Regions from separate parts of the Bacillus sp. AMCV2 genome, predicted to be linked through region 1. Evidence: riboswitches for the same ligand, from Rfam matches in the RefSeq annotation. Region 1 holds a riboswitch; each other region holds the start of a gene.
The links. A riboswitch is a leader RNA that binds a small molecule or an ion and turns the genes downstream of it on or off. The one in region 1 is predicted to bind thiamine pyrophosphate.
Positions count from the first base shown of each region.

Region 2: another riboswitch for thiamine pyrophosphate. It lies ahead of tenA (thiaminase II); the one in region 1 lies ahead of thiC (phosphomethylpyrimidine synthase ThiC).
Region 3: another riboswitch for thiamine pyrophosphate. It lies ahead of thiU (HMP/thiamine ABC transporter substrate-binding protein ThiU); the one in region 1 lies ahead of thiC (phosphomethylpyrimidine synthase ThiC).

Region 1 covers NZ_JBVYIB010000002.1:951,310-954,520, reverse strand. The annotation lists gene thiC (phosphomethylpyrimidine synthase ThiC) at 1-1,575, opposite strand, end outside; TPP riboswitch at 1,708-1,815, opposite strand; partial or broken gene AC0OMA_RS05015 (Type 1 glutamine amidotransferase-like domain-containing protein) at 1,884-2,536, opposite strand; gene AC0OMA_RS05010 (spore coat protein) at 2,616-2,888, shown strand; gene AC0OMA_RS05005 (hypothetical protein) at 2,972-3,175, opposite strand.
Region 2 covers NZ_JBVYIB010000002.1:1,237,446-1,240,656, reverse strand. The annotation lists gene thiO (glycine oxidase ThiO) at 1-202, opposite strand, end outside; gene tenI (thiazole tautomerase TenI) at 186-803, opposite strand; gene tenA (thiaminase II) at 778-1,488, opposite strand; TPP riboswitch at 1,567-1,675, opposite strand; gene AC0OMA_RS06510 (monovalent cation:proton antiporter family protein) at 1,737-3,211, opposite strand, start outside.
Region 3 covers NZ_JBVYIB010000002.1:1,386,866-1,390,076, reverse strand. The annotation lists gene ykoH (two-component system sensor histidine kinase YkoH) at 1-338, opposite strand, end outside; gene ykoG (two-component system response regulator YkoG) at 342-1,028, opposite strand; TPP riboswitch at 1,130-1,242, shown strand; gene thiU (HMP/thiamine ABC transporter substrate-binding protein ThiU) at 1,339-1,941, shown strand; gene AC0OMA_RS07375 (ECF transporter S component) at 1,943-2,542, shown strand; gene AC0OMA_RS07370 (ABC transporter ATP-binding protein) at 2,529-3,211, shown strand, end outside.

The DNA.
Region 1 (3,211 bases):
ATCATGGTATTCAAGCGCTCTCTCTGGATCAAGAGATAGATTAAACTGATCCCGCCAACGGAATTCAAAACGGGCTTTCGATAACGCATCATCCCGGATTTGCGCCCCAGGATGCCCTTTTGCAAGGTCTGCAGCGTGCGCAGCAATCTTATATGTAATGACTCCTTCACGAACATCATCACGGTTTGGCAGCCCTAAATGCTCCTTCGGCGTTACATAACAAAGCATTGCTGTCCCGTACCAACCGATCATCGCCGCTCCGATCGCTGAAGTAATATGGTCATATCCCGGGGCAATATCCGTTGTCAGCGGCCCCAATGTGTAAAAAGGCGCTTCTTTACAAATGTCCATTTGTTTATCGACGTTCTCTTTGATTTTATGCATCGGAACATGTCCAGGACCCTCAATCATCACCTGAACATCATGCTTCCAGGCAATTTGCGTCAGCTCTCCAAGCGTCTCTAATTCAGCAAACTGCGCTTCGTCATTGGCATCAGCAATTGATCCGGGACGCAAACCATCCCCAAGAGAGAAAGCAATATCATACGTTTTCATAATCTCACATATTTCTTCAAAATGTGTGTATAAAAAGCTTTCTTGATGATGAGCCAGACACCACTGCGCCATAATCGCTCCCCCGCGTGACACAATACCAGTTGTCCGTTTGGCAGTCAGCGGTACATACCTAAGCAAAACACCCGCGTGAATCGTAAAATAATCCACTCCCTGCTCTGCCTGCTCGATTAGCGTATCACGATAAATCTCCCACGTTAAATCCTCCGCTACGCCGTTTACTTTTTCAAGCGCCTGATAAATCGGAACAGTTCCCACAGGCACGGGGCAATTGCGGATAATCCATTCACGCGTCGTATGAATATCTTTTCCGGTAGAGAGATCCATCATTGTATCTGCTCCCCAGCGGATGGCCCACGTCATTTTTTCCACTTCTTCTTCAATGGATGACGTAACCGCTGAATTCCCGATATTTGCATTAATCTTCACATGAAAATTCCGGCCGATAATCATTGGCTCACTTTCAGGGTGATTAATGTTTGAAGGAATAATCGCCCGGCCGCTGGCTACCTCGTCTCTGACGAATTCAGGAGACACATGCTCACGAATGGCGATAAATTCCATCTCAGGTGTAATGATCCCCTTTTTTGCATAGTGCATTTGAGTAACATTTTGACCTGCCTTCGCCCTCAGCGGTTTCCGCTTTAATCCTGGGTAGCTTACGTTTGGATTTGCTTTTTTATAACCGTTATCTTCTGGTTTTATAGCCCGACCTTCATACTCTTCCACGTCACCGCGCTCTGTGATCCATTTTTGGCGGAGCGGCTTTAATCCTTCTTGAATATTAATGGTTACTTCAGGGTCCGTATACGGTCCGCTTGTATCATAGACACGCACAGGCGCGTTTTCCTCTTCGCCGAACGATCCCGTCGTCGGACTCAATGCAATCTCCCTCATCGGCACTTGGATGTCCGAAGAAGAACCCTCCACGTATACCTTCTTGCTACCTGAAAAACTTGACATAATGGAAATGTTGGCTTGCTGCACTGAATTGTTTTGCATTACTTTTCCTTCCCCTTTCTTCGTTTGAAAGGACAAAATCAAGCCCATAACCAGCACAAAAAACCGGATTCATATAAATGAACCCGGTTACAGTCAGAAAGAAACATATTATTGCCCAGCACGACAATAACAAAAACAATTCCTCTACTTCCCCACGCTGGTACGAACCAGATCAGGTCCAAAGGGTTAAGAAGCTTACCTTCTCTCTCAGCCCGAAAGCGGGCACCCCCAGTAACTATTGATTTCGCCCTCATCTTAACATAAAACCAATCTGAAAAAAAGAGGAATATAGAAAATATTCAGCTAATTCATCCCAAATATTTGACCGGCAACGGGATTTCAGATACTTCATGTTCCCCCATTATCACCCGATATGCCTTTGCACCCGCTCTTGAACTCACGATTTGAAACAGCTGATCATTTATGAAATGGAGAGCAGCCCCATCATCCGCTGCATAGCCACTGCATAAGAACTTGTTAGATATCAACTGGTGGTATGCCGGTCTCCGATCCTTTTCCCCGTCATAATGGGGACAAAAGCTCCCTTGCAAAAAACCTAAACTTTTCAAACCTGTCAGCGGTCCGGCTGAATCTGTCACCCCTTCTTCAAACCAGCAGATCGCACCGGCACTTAATCCAGCTAGGACCACACCGTTCTTCCATGCTTCCCTGAGAATATGGTCCAGCCCCCACTCTTTCCATAACACAAGTAAATTCCGCGTATTTCCCCCGCCAACATAAATCACGTCCATTTCCATAACAAAAGAAGCTAAATCTGTTGATGGCGGCTTAAACAAAGATAAATAGACGGCACACAATCCAGTGTTTGAAATGCATGATAAAACCGCTGAATATAGTTTTGGGAATCTCCGCTCGCCGTCGGCAAAAAACAAATACGAGGCTGCTCTCGTTTTGATTGATTGAGGATATATTGATCGAGGGACAAATTATCCGGCTCCATCGAAAAACCCCCGCCCCCCATCGCAATAATCTGCTTCATCATCACACCCCCCAACAAATTTGTTGCTTATTATAGCATTTTGTATAGAAGCAAGAAACAAAGCCAAATACTTTCTTATCAGGAGCTGCTAAAAAAACAAAGGAGGTGGTTTCCCATTGAACAAAGTCTTTGTCCCAAAGATATTCTTGATTTGTTAACAACAATAAAAACCAGCATTAACAAATACACTGTCGCAATAACAGAAGCCGAAAATCCCCACATCAGAAGAGCGTTGCATGATCAATTAGATACAGCCATTCATCTCCAAGATGAACTGTCAGATTTTCTGTTAGAAAAGGGGTGGCTCGGGTGAGCAATTTCAAATCGATTCGCTTTATCTTACAGCAAAGACCACCAAAAGAGACGGGATCTCAAAGATGAGATGCCGCCTCTTTTTTATTGCTCCACTCTTCTTAAAGCCTCGTTTACCGTTTCTTTTATAAACGCGTCTTCACCGCTTAATCGGTCTAAACTGAGATCGCCGTTTCTCAGCCTTTCGGAAATATTGTTTATATCCTCCTCTACTGTGATTTGCAGCTCACCAGCCAAAAACATTCTGTGTAATTCATCTGCAACCAAACTTTCTTTATTCACTTCCATCCACTCCTTTATTTTCAATATTATTCTTAGTCTGTC
Region 2 (3,211 bases), 290 kb from region 1:
GCATGGCGAAATCAAAAAACGCGTCACGTTCCTCGCATTCGGCATGGGCGCCCAGCATTCCGGCAGCGGCACTTGTCGTTCTGCTGCCCATTGTTCCGCTTTCAAACAATGCGGTGCTTTTGTTTTCCTTTGCCAAATGATAAGCAATCGCGGAACCGATAATTCCGCCTCCAATGACAACTGCATCATAATGCCTTTTCATAGCGCATCTCCTTTAGCTTGCGGGAATATCGTCTGGCAGCTTCCAAAGGGTCAGCGGAAGAAAAAATTCCCGACATGACAGCGATGCCATCTGCTCCTGCTTGTTTTACGTCTCTTAATCTGTCTGGCGTCATTCCGCCGATGGCAATAACCGGGATGGAAATCCGCTGTTTAATATCTGACAGCAAAGACACACCTCTGCCTTCAAGACCCTTTTTGCAATCTGTTTCAAACACATGGCCGAACAACACGTAGTCTGCGTCTTCCTTTTCTGCTTGAACCGCTTCCTCCAGTGAATGCACGGACCGCCCGATATGAAGGTGAGGAAATCTGGCTCTTACCTGCTTCGGCGAAAAGCTGCTGCTTGGCAGCTGCACGCGATGAATCGTAGAAAAAAGCGCAATATCCACGCGCCCGTTCATCACCAGTTTTCGTTTATCTATACCGCCTTCAAAAATAAGCTCGAGCAGTTTCAGAATATCTGCCGCCGATTTTGAGCGTTCCCGAATGTGAATAAAATCAACTTCATTCTGAATCGAAATGATGGTTCTCGCTAGCTCTTCTACCGGCTTGCAGTTATCCGTTATGGCGTGAAGCTCCACATTCCTCCACCTCTTTTATGCCGCGCTCCGACCAGCCTTCTTTTTGATAGGCCATTCCCCAAAATTGATATTCATAGAAGCTGGAGATGACAAAATTCTCTTTCATCTTGGCACGCACTTCCTCCGTGCTGTTTTCCGCCAGCTCATCAAAGCGGTTGATTTGCTCCTCAACCTGTTGTCTAAACCAGTCACCGCCGTACGTCCCAATCCACTTTTGATAAATCGGATGCCCAGGATCGCAATGCAGCAATTTCTCACCAACCTCGTAATAGAGCCAGTAGCATGGCAGCAAGGCCGCTAAGATTTCAGCGAAATTCCCACTCAAAACCGAACGGTACATATGGGATGTATAAGAGTACGCCGTAGGAGACGGCTTAAACGCCTTACGCTCTTCCTCGCTGATTTCCAACAGCTCGGCAAACTCGCGATGAAGCGCCATTTCCGCCTCATATGTACCTTGGGCATGGCTTGCCATCCTCCCCGTTGTAAAAAGGTCCTTCGCATAAGCTGCGCCAAATGACTGCACCTTTGCAAAATGCGTTAAGTAATAGGAATCCTGAAGTACGTAGTATTTAAAACGGTCAATCGGAAGCGTTCCGTCACCGATTCCTTGAACGAACGGATGGACAAAGCTCCCCTCCCACCATTCTGCGGCTGCGCTGCGGCATTCTTCTGAAAACTTCACAAATCATTCCCCCTCTGAAAATAAAAAAACCACTTTCCCGCAAGGAAAAGTGGTTTGGAATTGGCATAGTAAAATAACACAAATACCGCTCCACTTCCCTACGCAGGTCTGAACCTGTTCAAGTTATGAGGGTCTAAAAGTCACACTTTTATCTCAGTCCTTATGAAGGACACCCCTAGTGGTTAAACGAATACATATTGAATTGTTCTGCACCTCTATATTAACACGAATCCTTATTTGGTCAAGATTTATCCTTCCAATGTTTTCTTAAGATCCGTTACGTACCCCCGAGATCCGGTGACAATTAAGCGATCTCCCAGTTTCAGCCTTGTATCCCCATGAGGAACAATGCTGTCCACACCTCTGAAAATCCTGACAAAGATGACGTCACCTGTTAAAGGGAATTCCCGTAAAATCACACCGTCGTATTTACTGTTCTCCATATTAATTTGATACAGTGAAGACTCCTGGTTCGTGAGCAGCTTCATGACGCCAGGCGCTTCAATCAGTGCGCGAAGCAACGTTTTTGTCGACAGCAGAATAGAAAAGATGCTGATTCCCTGCTCCTTCAGAGCTGCTTCATGCTCCGGTGATCCTACGCTTGCAATGACTCTTTCTGTGCCTTTTTCTTTTGCAAGTAATGCAATGTCTGCATTCATATCTTCATTTCCTGTCGCCACAACGAGGATATCCGTTTCAAAAATGCCGAGTGATTCAAGCGTCTCGTGTTCATAGTCAGAAATTGTTTCAACAGCAAACACTGATTCTGACAGCTTTTCCTCTGCATTCTCTTGGTAGACGTGTACAACACGCACGTCATACTCTTCCTCTGGCAATTCGAGTGTAACAGGCAAAGTCATTTGATTGGCGCCGATGAACGTAATCGTCTTTTTCTCCTCCGGCTGCTCTTCCCGTTTGTATAATTTTTTAAAACAGATCGGCGTAAAAATACTTGCAATGACGGCTACTAAAATTAGCGCTCCTGACATATTTGCACTGATCACGTGAAGCTGCTGGCCGATTGTTGCAGCGGCAATCACGAGCGAAAGCGTTGATGTCAGCAAGAAACCAGACGCGAAAATGGTTCGGTTATCATACCACTTCTTTAAGTACATGACAGGAATGATTTTGCTGACTAACAGCGCCAGCAGCAGGAGCGGAATCATGATTAAAATTGTTTTATCCTGAAAAAGAGTCCAAATATCCAGCTTCACACCGACCATCACAAAGAAAATCGGTATTAAGAACCCATAACCAAATGAATCCAGCTGCTGAACAAGTTCTTTGTTTGGCGAAAGCAGGGAAACGAGAACCCCCGCTAAGAAAGCGCCGAGAATATTTTCCGCCCCAAGTGATTCAGACAGGGCAACGAGTACAATAATTAACGTAAAAATGGCACGCGTCCCGATCTGGATCGTCCCTTTTGACATGGACTGAACAAAAGAGCGATGTTTAAAGACCCGGCCGAAAAAGTATAGCACCACTCCGGCCGCAAACAGAATCATCAGGAGCCACATGTTTCCGCTGTCCTCTCCGTATAAAGAAGAAAAAACAGCAAGAAGAATCATCGTGGCCAAATCAGCAATAACAGCAACAAGCAAAATAATCTGCCCGATATTTGAATTCATGATCCGTTCTTCTTTTAATGTTGGAACGACAACGCCTAACGATATCGTTGAAATAATCAGGGTCATTAAAAAAGCATTTTGGATAAATCCAGCCA
Region 3 (3,211 bases), 440 kb from region 1:
TTCCTCACATCTGCCGTTTCTCCGCTATGAAAAGAGAGAGGAAAATCTTTATAGGCTTTTTCTTTTGTGATCGTCATAACGGCTTTTTGATCACCATTCACTACACGCACCATGCCATTTGCCGGAAGATAGGCCTGCAGCATATCCCGCAAAGCCACTCCTTCTGTTTCAGCGGCACGCAGCGCTTCGGCAATGTTATCCGTCTCATCAGCAAGCCGGGCCGCATCCTTTGATGTCAGCGCAGACGAAAAAATGAGATATACTGCGGTATGAACCAAAATTAATAAAATCAACAGTGATATTGATGTGTATAGATGAATCTTGGTCTTCAGCTTCATCGTTTACCCCTTAATGGCATAGCCGACCCCGCGAATCGTATGGATCAGCTGTTTTTCGTAAGGATAGTCCAGTTTTTTTCTGATGTATCTTATGTAGACGTCCACGACATTTGTATCACCGATATAATCAAATCCCCATACCGAGCTTAGAATTTGCTCCCTTGTCAGCACTTGCTGCGGATGCTTTAGCATATAGACGAGCAGATCAAATTCCCGCGGCGTTAATTCCACCTCTTTGTCTCCGCGTCTCACTTCACGGGTTTTTTCGTTCACCCGCAAATCGTCATATGTAAGAAAGGTGCCGATATCTTCAGTTTTTGTTCCATTTTGCCGCAACGCCGCCCTGATTCTCGCAAGCAATTCCTCGATTTCAAACGGCTTGGTGACATAGTCATTTGCACCGATGTCCAGACCTGTTACCTTATCAGGAATACTGTCTCGCGCCGTTAATAATATGACCGGTGTCTGCGAATCCGTTTTTCTCAAGCGGCGCAGCACTTCCAGTCCGCTAAGCCCCGGAAGCATGACATCAAGAAGCACCAAGGAATACCCGCCTTCCGCTGCCGCATCCAGACCTTCTGTGCCATTGTGTTTGATGGTGACGCTGTATCCTTCATATTCCAATTCAAGCTGTAGAACCCTGGCGATTTTTTCTTCATCTTCCACAATTAATATGTGTCCTTTTTCCAAATTTGATCATCCTCTCCCGTCCCTATATGAAAAAAATGATTTCGTTGTTTACAAAATGATTCTTATCATCTATTATGATGTCAAAATAAAAAATTGTATACGGAAAGCACTAGGGGTGCTGTTTTGGCTGAGATAAAGCGCGAAAGAAACGCGCTTTGATCCCTTATGACCCGATCTGGATAATACCAGCGTGGGGAAGTGCAGGTTGACCGAATGGTGTATTTTTTTGTGCGCTTAATCGATCTATGACTGCATATTCCCTTAGGATATGCAGTTTTTTATTTTACCAAAAAAACAGGAGGTCGGAGAAATGGAGCATATTTGCGGTACAAGCAGAATCGCCGGTTTTCGCTTCTCTTTATATCCGATGACGGATGATTTTATCAGTGTGATCAAGTCTGCGCTGAAAAAAACAGATACATCCAAGGTTTGGACGAAAACCGACCATATCAGCACGGTGTTACGCGGATCGATTGATCATGTATTCGATGCTGCAAAAGCCATTTACCTTCATGCAGCAAACAGCGAACAACACATCGTCATGAACGGCACGTTTTCCATTGGATGCCCGGGTGACACACAGGGGGATACATATCTTTCCAAAGGTGATAAGCGTGTCAATGAAGATGCTGTCCAAGGCTTGAAGGCGGAAGCGCCGTGCCAATTTGCCCTTTATCCAATGAACGAGCCGGATTATATGGGATTGATTATGAAGGCTGTCGACATTGCAAAAGCCCAAGGCACTTTCGTACAGGGTGTCCATTACGCGAGCGAGCTTGACGGGGATGCGCATGACGTATTCAGCACATTGGAAGCCGTTTTCCGCATGGCCGAGCAGCAAACAAACCACATCACCATGACTGTGAATCTTTCGGCTAACAGTCCATCAAGAAAAAACAGAAAGCAGGGATAACATGAAAAGCTGGAAAGTAAAAGAAATTGTCATCATGTCGGTTATCAGTATCGTATTTGCCGTTGTTTATTTATTATTTACACATTTCGGAAACGTGCTTGCAGGTATGTTTGGGGCAATCGCCTATGAACCGATTTACGGCATTTGGTTTATCGTTTCTGTGATCGCCGCGTACATGATTCGAAAACCGGGTGCGGCGCTCGTTTCTGAAATCATTGCCGCTCTCGTTGAGTGCCTGCTGGGAAATCCGTCTGGCCCGATGGTCATCGTCATTGGCATTGTTCAAGGACTCGGGGCTGAGGCTGTGTTTCTTGCAACACGCTGGAAAGCATACTCTCTCCCTGTCCTTATGCTGGCCGGTATGGGGTCTTCAGTAGCCAGCTTTATCTATGATCTCTTTGTTTCTGGCTATGCAGCCTATTCACCAGGTTATCTGCTCATTATGCTTGTGATCCGCCTCATTTCCGGCGCGCTTTTGGCGGGGCTTCTCGGAAAAGCTGTCAGCGACTCTCTCGCTTATACAGGTGTGTTAAACGGAATGGCACTCGGAAAGGAACTGAAAAAGAAACGGAAGCGGGCGTCAGAACATGCAAGCCTTTGATGAGCTTCTGACGGTTGAGCAGCTCAGCTTCTCTTATGAAGAAGACGAGAAACCGGTTTTTCAAGACATTTCGTTTGAGCTTCAAAAAGGAGAATGTGTTTTATTATTAGGACCGAGCGGATGCGGTAAAAGCTCGCTCGCCCTTTGTTTAAACGGTCTATATCCGGAGGCTTGCGACGGCATTCAGTCCGGACATGCATTTCTATTTCAAAAGCCGGTCACAGATGCTGAAACCTCCGAAACGATTGCTCAGCATGCCGGGGTCGTTTTTCAGGATCCTGATCAGCAGTTCTGCATGCTGACGGTGGAGGACGAAATAGCGTTCGGGCTGGAAAATCTGCAAGTTCCAAAAGAAGCAATGACAGAGAAAATCAACGCCGTATTAGAAAAATTACGCATTACCCATTTAAAAGAAAAAACGATCTCAACCCTTTCAGGAGGACAAAAGCAGAAAGTGGCTCTCGCCTGTATTTTGGCGATGGAGCCTGAGCTTATTATTTTAGATGAGCCGACCTCTCTTTTAGACCCTTTCTCAGCACGGGAGTTCGTTCATCTGATGAAAGATCTTCAGCGGGAAAAAGGTTTCAGCCTCCTCGTCATTGAGCACCAGCTTGATGAATGGGCGCCTTGGATTGAGAGAACGATCGTGCTCGACAAATCAGGCAAAAA